2 regions of the Orrella dioscoreae genome follow, and region 1 is predicted to be linked to the other one. Evidence: predicted binding sites of a transcription regulator. Region 1 holds the regulator's gene; the other holds the start of a gene.
What was found. The regulator FNR, encoded in region 1, switches genes on or off when oxygen is low (the NO sensors DNR and NnrR bind a similar motif). The targets are predictions, from matches to a motif close to TTGATNNNNATCAA.
Positions count from the first base shown of each region.

Region 2: ODI_RS18040 (cation-translocating P-type ATPase) is a predicted target of FNR. The motif match lies at 2,522-2,535, and genes of this name have one in related genera.

Region 1 is NZ_LT907988.1:3,019,030-3,023,238, forward strand. Features, by position in the region: gene ODI_RS14025 (malate synthase G) at 1-664, opposite strand, end outside; gene ODI_RS14030 (LysR family transcriptional regulator) at 792-1,694, shown strand; gene fnr (fumarate/nitrate reduction transcriptional regulator Fnr) at 1,985-2,710, shown strand; gene ODI_RS14040 (hypothetical protein) at 2,795-3,043, opposite strand; gene ODI_RS14045 (hypothetical protein) at 3,095-3,334, opposite strand; gene ccoG (cytochrome c oxidase accessory protein CcoG) at 3,367-4,209, opposite strand, start outside.
Region 2 is NZ_LT907988.1:3,897,621-3,901,829, reverse strand. Features, by position in the region: gene ODI_RS18050 (FAD-dependent oxidoreductase) at 1-1,231, shown strand, start outside; gene ODI_RS18045 (complex I 51 kDa subunit family protein) at 1,228-2,481, shown strand; gene ODI_RS18040 (cation-translocating P-type ATPase) at 2,657-4,209, shown strand, end outside.

The DNA of each region.
Region 1 (4,209 bases):
CCCCCTGATGGCCGCGGAACTGCTCGGGGCGCGCCAGGCCGGTGTCGCCGGCGGCGGTCGCCACGAGCAGCTTGCCGCTCTCCACGCGATAGCCCGTGGCATCGGCGTGCGAGCCCTTGGCCAAGGGCGCGGCCAGATCCAGGAACGCACGCGCGCGCGCGATGACGGCGCGGCCACGCGCCGGGTTGTAGTCGCCGCCGCGCGCGCCCTCGCTGTCGGGGATGGCGTCGGTACCGTACAGCGCGTCATACAGGCTGCCCCAGCGCGCATTGGCGGCATTCAGGGCGTAGCGCTGGTTGGACACGGGCACCACCAGCTGGGGACCGGCCTGCACGGCGATTTCCTCGTCGACCTGCGTGCTGCCCGCCGACACGCTGCCGGGCTGGGGACGCAGATAGCCGATCTTCGTCAGGAAGGCGCGATAGGCCGGCATGTCCCGGACCGGGCCAGGATTCGCGCGATGCCAGCCATCCAGTTCGGCCTGCAGGCGGTCGCGCTCGGCCAGCAGCTGGCGGTTGCGCGGCGCCAGATCGTGCACCAGCGCCGAGAAGCCTTGCCAGAACGCCGCGCTGTCCACGCCGGTGCCCGGCAGGGCCTCCTCCTCCACGTAGCGGTCGAGAACCTCGGCGACTTGCAGGCCATGGCGGTTGTTGCGTGCGGACATGGTGGCGCTCCTATCAGTTGGAATGAGGGCGGAAATCCCGCCCGCTGCAGGCAGTGTACGAGCCATGAATGCAGAGAAAAAGGTTATAAAGATAGCTTCATCTTTTACTTTTTATAAAAACAGGCGCATGGACCGCTACAAGCAGATGGGCACCTTCGTGGCCGTCGCCACGCTGGGCAGCCTCTCCGCTGCCGCCCGCGCGGAAGGCGTAGCCCCGGCCATGATCGGCCGGCGCATCGACGCGCTGGAAGCCCGCCTGGGCGTGAAGCTGCTCGCGCGCTCCACCCGCCGCCTGTCCATCACGCCCGAAGGCACGGCCTATCTCGAGGAAGCGCGCCGCCTGCTGCGCGACGTGGAAGACACCGAAGCGCTCATCTCGCAAGGCAGCCGCCAGCCCAGCGGTCCCCTGCGCATCTCCGCCCCCGCCGGCTTCGGGCGCCGCCACGTCGCGCCCTTGCTGCCGGGTTTCGCGCGCGCCTATCCCGATCTGCACATCACGCTGGACCTGACGGACCGCCTGGTGGATCTCATCGAAGAGCGCGTCGACTGCGCGGTCCGCATCGGCGACCTGGTGGACTCGGGCCTCGTGGGCATCCGGCTGGCGGACAACCGCCGCGTCGTGGTGGCCTCGCCCGCCTACCTGGCGCGCCACGGCACGCCCGAACATCCCGACGACCTGGCGCGACACCGTTGCCTGTCCTTCGGCACGCGCGGCAATCAATCGCGCGGCTGGCTGTTCAACCTGGATGGCCGCAACATCGCCCTGCGTGGCGGCGGCGGCATGGAGTGCAACGACGGCAGCGTGCTGCACGCGTGGACGCTCGAAGGCGAAGGCCTGTCGTGGCGCTCAGTGTGGGAAGTGCGCGAAGACCTCGAAGCCGGCCGCCTCGTCACCGTGCTGGACGATTACCACGCGCCCCCCAACGGCATCTTCGCCATCCTGCCCGAACGCAAGCACCTGCCTTCGCGCGTGCGTGTTTTCGTCGATTGGCTGAAAGACGCCTATGCCACGCAAGCGGGGTGGACCTGACCTTTTTTCCTGCCCGCCCCCCTCCCGATTCCACCAGACCGTCCAAGGGCCGTCGCCGCGCGTTTCATCGCGTGTTTGAACGCCCATGCACGGGTCCAGGGTCGCGCTGTGTCCCGAGTTTCTTTTAAGCTGTTGCGAACCGACGCCAAAGGTCCAGAAACCAGGCCTATTCGTCAAGACAGCCCTCGTCCGCGGCATTACAATTGCATCAAGCTTGACGTGGGACATGTGTCACTTCCTGCGCCATCCCCCGGCGCCTTGCCTGACCTGATACCGTAGTGCTTTCCGCCATGCATATTCGAGTCCCCGTTCCCGCTGATTCCCCCCGCTGTTCTTCCTGCATGCTGAGCCATCTGTGCCTGCCCATCGGCATGCCGGCCACCGATCTCGGCAAGCTCGACGACCTCGTCAAGGATCGCGTCCGCGTCGAAAAAGGCCGTCCGCTTTTCACGCTGGGCAGCGAACTCGACGCCGTCTATGCCGTGCGCTTCGGCTCGCTGCGCACGCAGCTCGAACAATCCGAAGGCGACCTGCAGATCACGGGCTTCCATCTGCCCGGCGAGATCGTCGGCATGGACAGCATCGGCCAGCACCGCCACGTCTCCAGCGCGATCGCCATGGAAGACTCCGAGGTCTGTGTGATCCGCATCGATGACATCGACCGCGTCGGCCGCCTGCTGCCCTCGCTGCAAAGCCAGATCCGCCGCCTGATGAGCCAGGAAATCAGCCGCTCGCAACAGATGCTGCTGACGCTGGGTTCGATGCGCTCGGAACAGCGCGTGGCGGGCTTCCTGCTGAACCTGTCGCAGCGGCTCTCCACGCTGGGCTATTCGTCCACCGAGTTCATCCTGCGCATGAGCCGCGAGGAAATCGGCAATTACCTGGGCCTGACGCTGGAAACCGTCAGCCGCCTGCTGTCGCGCTTTGCCCGCGAAGGCATCATCCACATCCATCTTCGTGAAGTGCGCATCCTCGACATGGCCGCGCTGCAGCAGGTCTTCGGCCAGGAGTGCTGAAGCCCGCGCGGCCAGGGGGCCGCGTGTTGCCATGACAAAAAAAGGGACCACGTGGTCCCTTCTTTCATCGGCGCTTTCAACGACTCAACAATCCCCTTCGTCGTCCTCGTCCGCCAGCTTGCCGCGCGACAGGAACAGGGACAGCGCGCTGGAGAACGTGGCCATGCCCCAGAACAGGAAGAAGCCGGCCGAATAGCCTGCCTGGCGCGACACCGGCACATAGCCGAACACCACGATATCCAGCGGATCCACCAGCGCGAACACCACCGCGGTGGTGGCCGCCGCGGCCATGAACGAGGGCCATACGATCCACATCAGCGAACGCCATCCCATGTTCTTCTCCTGTCGTCGTGATCGCGACTGCGTGCTTGCCTGATCGGGCGCTTACTGCGCGCCGGCCGGACGTGCCGGCACGGGGACCTGCGCCTCGGCGGCCTTCTCGACCTTCAGGCCGCGCTTGACGCCCCCGTCATAGATCGCCTGGTCGCCGTAGGACTGGAAGGCCAGGAAGATCGTGATGGCGCACCCCACGATGGCAAGGAACGGACCTGCCATCAGAAGCCAGGGCCAGGGCTCGCGCCACCAGGGGTTGGAAGAGGACGTCGCGGAATTGGCATGGGCCATGAGGGTTCTCCAGGAGTATCGAGTCAGCGGATTCAGCGCGGCACGATGAAGCTGGCCTTTTCTTCCAGCTCGATGGTGCGCCCGTCGGCGTCTTGCGCTTGCGCGCGGAAATGCACGGTATGGGGACCGGGTTCGAGATTCTGCGCGGGCACCTGCAGCACCACGGGCAGGAGGCGGTTCGATGCCGGGTCGAGATGGATGGCGCCGCCGTTCTGCACGGTCAGGCCAGGCAGGCCTTCGGCGCGCAACGTGAGCGTCATGTCGCCTTCCGACACGTTGATGAGCTGCAGGCGGTAGACGTTCTCGATGAGCCCGCCCGCCACTTCGCGGCCCAGCGACGCCCGGTCGCGGATCACGTCGATGCGCAAGGGCGTGCGGGTTGCCAGCGATCCCAGGAAGATGGCCACCAGCACCAGGATCAAAGCTGAATAGATCAGCACGCGCGGACGGAACAACTGGCGGCGCGCCTGCGCGGGCGTCAGCTTGTCCTGCACCGAACGTTCCGACGCATAGCGGATCAGGCCTTGCGGGTATTGCATCTTCTCCATGACCGCATCACAGGCATCCGCACAGGCGCCACAGCCGATGCACATGTATTGCAGGCCGTCGCGGATATCGATGCCGGTGGGGCAAACCTGCACGCACAGGCTGCAGTCGACGCAATCGCCCAGGCCCTGCGCGTGGTGGTCGATCTTGCGCGAGCGCCCGCCGCGCGGATCGCCGCGCTGCTGGTCATAGGTGACGACCCAGGTGTTCGGGTCGACCATCACGCTCTGGAAGCGCGCATAGGGGCACATGTACTTGCAGACCTGTTCGCGCAGGAAGCCTGCGTTGCCCCAGGTACAGAAAGCGTAGAACACCATCCAGAACCACTG
Region 2 (4,209 bases), 880 kb from region 1:
CCAGGCGGCGGTCGGGCCCGAGGACAGCCTGCAAAGGCACTTCGAAGACACGCTGCGCAGCGGCCATTTCGCGGCGGACAAGGCGTTGGTGAAGGCGCTGGTATCGGACGGGCCTGATGCGATCCGCTGGCTGATCCGCGAAGGCATGAGCTTCGACCTGGCGCGGGAGGGGGAACGCATGGGCGGGACCCTGCTGCGCAAGAAGCCCGGCGGCGCGACCGCGGCCCGCCTGCTGTCGTATCGCGATTTCACGGGACTGGAACTCATGCGTGCCCTGCGCGAGGCGGTGCTGCTGCAGCCGGGCATCACCGTGCTGGACCGGCATCCGGCGCTCGAACTGCTCAGCGACGACCGGGGCCGATGCGCCGGCGCGGTCATGCACGACCTGGCGAGAGGCCGCGCCACGCTGGCGCGGGCCAGCGCGACGATCATGGCAACCGGCGGCGCGGGCCGCCTGCACCTGTCGGGTTTCCCGACCTCCAACCATTATGGCGCGACCGCGGATGGGCTGGTGCTCGCCTATCGTCTCGGCGCCCCGCTGCGCGAACTGGACAGCTTCCAGTTCCATCCCACGGGCATTGCCTGGCCGGCGCACATGGAGGGCGCGCTGGTGAGCGAAGCGGCGCGTTCCTCCGGCGCCTTCCTGGTCAACGGCCGCGGCGAACGTTTCGTGGATGAGCTCCAGCCGCGCGATATCGTGGCCGCGGCCATCCTGCGCGAGATCGAGGAGGGAAGAGGCGTGCTGCGCGATGGCCAGGCGGGCGTCTTCCTGGATACCCCGACGCTCGAGCGCAGCCAGCCCGGGATCCTCGCGGGCAGGCTGGTGACGCTGCGCCATCTGGCGCATCGGGCAGGCATCGATCCGGCAAGGGAGCCCTTCATGGTGCGGCCCACCCTGCATTACCAGAATGGCGGGATAGGCATCGATACCGACGGCCGCACGCCGGTGCCCGGCCTGTTGTGCGCGGGCGAAGTCACGGGCGGGCTGCATGGCCGCAACCGCATGATGGGCAATGCCCTGCTCGAGCTGGTGGTCTTCGGCCGGCGCGCGGGGGCGTCGGCCGCGGCGCAGGCGCGCCGGGAAGGGCCGCGCAACGTGGGCCTGGCCCACCTGGCTGATTGGCGGCGGGCGCTGGCCAACCATGGCCTTTCCGCCACGCGCAAGGCGCCCATGGTTTTCCCCCCTTACGGCAATTTCGACATTGCCACCGACCGGGAGCGAGCGGCATGACGCCATCCCCACGTGTCTTGACGGCCGAGGCGGCGCAGGTCGGGGCCGACCTGGACGGCTGGCTGCGTGCCGGCGGCGGCCAGGGCCTGGCGCGTGCCATCGCGGCGCCGGACCGCATCATCCCGATATTGGAAGAGGCGGGGCTGCGGGGGCTGGGCGGCGCCGGTTTTCCCACGCACCGGAAGTGGCGCGCGGTGGCCGGGCAGCCGCCGTTGGCGGGGCAGGGGAAATGGATCATCTGCAACGGCAACGAGGACGAGCCGGGCACCTTCAAGGACCGCTACCTGTTGTCGAATACGCCGCACCAGGTCATCGAGGGGGCGCTGATCGGCGCCCTGGCGGTCGGCGCCAACCAGATCGCGCTGTACGTGAATCCCGGCGAGCCCGTCTCGCTGCGGGTCGTGCGCGAGGCGGTCCAGGCCTGGCAGGGGCATCCGCTGCTGGCGGCGGTCGGCCAGGCAATGGGCGCGCCGCTCCAGTTGCACGTCACGCCAGGCTCGGGCTTGTACGTGGGGGGCGAGGAAACCGCCGCCGTCGCCAGCGTGATGGGCGGGTTTCCCTTTCCCTCGCTCAAGCCCCCCTTCCCGGCGGAACAGGGCGTGCATGGCGCGCCCACGCTGGTCAACAACATCGAGACGTTCGCCCATGTGCCCCACATCCTGCGCCATGGCGCGGCCTGGTACCAGGCGCTGGGGCGCGGTGCGGCGGCGGGGACCAAGCTCTATTCCCTGTCGGGCGACGTCATGCGTCCGGGCCTGCACGAACTGCCGATGGGCACGTCGTTGCGCGAGCTGATCTTCCAGCACGGCGGCGGCATGCTGGCCGGCCGTGCATTCAAGGCGGTGTTCACCGGCGGACCCTCCAATACCCTGCTGACGGCGGGCGACCTGGATGTCGCCCTGGATTTCGACAGCGTGCGCGAACGCGGCTCACGGCTGGGAACGGGCGCGATGATCGTGGTGGGCGAGGGCACCAGCGTCCTGCGCAAGACGGCGGAGTATGTGGCGTTCTTCGCGAACAATTCCTGTGGGCAGTGTTCGTCGTGCAAGATAGGCACGCGCCAGATCTCGCGCATCCTGGAGCGGATCGATGGCGGCGCGGGACGCCGCACCGACCTGCAGGCCCTCGAGAACCTGGCGCGGCTGCTGCCGGGCTCGGGGCGCTGTGGGCTGGTCGACGGGGCCGCGACGGTGCTCGCCAGTTCGTTGAGCACCTTCAGGCAGGAGTACGAGCGGGCCTTGGACGCCTAGCACGCGCCGGCCAGGCGCGCATGGCGCGTGCAGGCTTTTCTTGATCCATGTAAAGCCCGACGCCCGCGGCACAAGTTATCGTGGAGAGCCCATCACCAACAATGGACCGCTCCCCCCGGCTTGCGCGGGCTTGCCAGGGAAACGAGGGCGGCCACGCAAGAAAAGGGAGCCGCCCATGTCCGGTATCGCGCCGCGAGCGCCAGCATCCGATCCATCCACCCCCCCTGTCGACTGGCACGCCTTGTCCGCCGAGCAGGCGCTGCAAAGGCTGCAGGCCGGCGAACAGGGATTGACGCCGCAGCAGGCCGCCGATCGCCTGGCGCGCGTCGGACCGAACACATTGCCCGCCGGCAAGTCCATGCCAGCCTGGCGCAGGGTATTGGCGCAGTTCAACGATCCGCTGATCCTGTTCCTGCTGTGCGCGGCCGGGGTGTCGCTGGCGCTGGGCCATGCCACCGATGGGATGATCATCATCGCCGTGGTGGTCGTGAATGCCGTCGTGGGTTTCGTGCAGGAGGGCCGCGCCGAAGAGGCCCTGGCGGCCCTGGGGCAGATGATCGCGCCGCGGGCCCATGCCCTGCGGGGTGGCGAGCGCATCGAACTCGACGTGGCCGAGCTGGTGCCGGGCGACGTGATCCTGCTCGAGGCAGGCGACCGCGTGCCGGCGGACGCCCGGGTCCTGCGTGCGCGCAATCTTCAGGTCGACGAGTCGATCCTGACCGGCGAGTCGGTGCCGGCGCACAAGGGCGAGGCGCCGGTCGACCCCGGCGCGCCGCTGGCCGAACATGCTTCCATCGTGCATTCGGGGACGCTGCTGGCTACCGGCCAGGCGAGCGCGGTGGTGGTCGCCACGGGGGCCCACACCCAGATCGGCCGTATCGGCAAGTTGCTGGGCGCCGTGGGCGACCTGACGACGCCGCTGATCCGCCAGATGCGGACTTTCGGGCGCCGGTTCACGCTGTGCGCGTTGCTGGCGGCGCTGGCGCTGTTCGTCTTTGCGATCGCCGTGCGAGATTATGGCTGGCTTGACGCGCTGATGGTCGTGGTGGCGCTTGCCGTGGGCGTCGTGCCGGAAAGCCTGCCGGCCGTCATCACCATCACGCTTGCCATCGGCGTGCGGCGCATGGCCGCCCGCCAGGCCATCGTGCGCCGCCTGCCCGCCGTCGAGACCTTGGGGGCCACCACGGTCATCTGCTCGGACAAGACCGGCACGTTGACGCGCAACGAAATGACCGCGCATACCGTGATCGCGCCAGACAGCCGTTGGACGGCGTCGGGCGCCGGCTATGCGCCGGAAGGGGAGCTTGCCGTGGTCGAGGGCCTGGCCGACGGCCGCGACCAGGCCCTGCAGATCCTGCGGGTCGGCTTGCTTTGCAACGATGCCCAACTGCGCAACCGGGACGCTGGCTGGCAGGTGGCGGGCGATCCCATGGAGGGCGCCTTGCTGGCGCTGGCCGCCAAGGCCGGGCTGTCCGAGGCCGAGGCGCGCGCCCGCCATCCTCGCCTGGACGAGATTCCCTTCGATGCCGCGCATCGCTACATGGCGACCCTGCACGCGGACGACGACGGCACGGCGTGGCTCTGCGTCAAGGGGGCGCCCGAACAGGTGCTGGCCCTGAGCCGCGATGTCGTGGCCGGTGGCGCGCGCTGGGAGGCCGCCATTGCCGAGGCAGGCGCGCGCGGCGAGCGGGTGCTGGGCTTTGCCGCCAAGCGCCTGGCACACCCGCC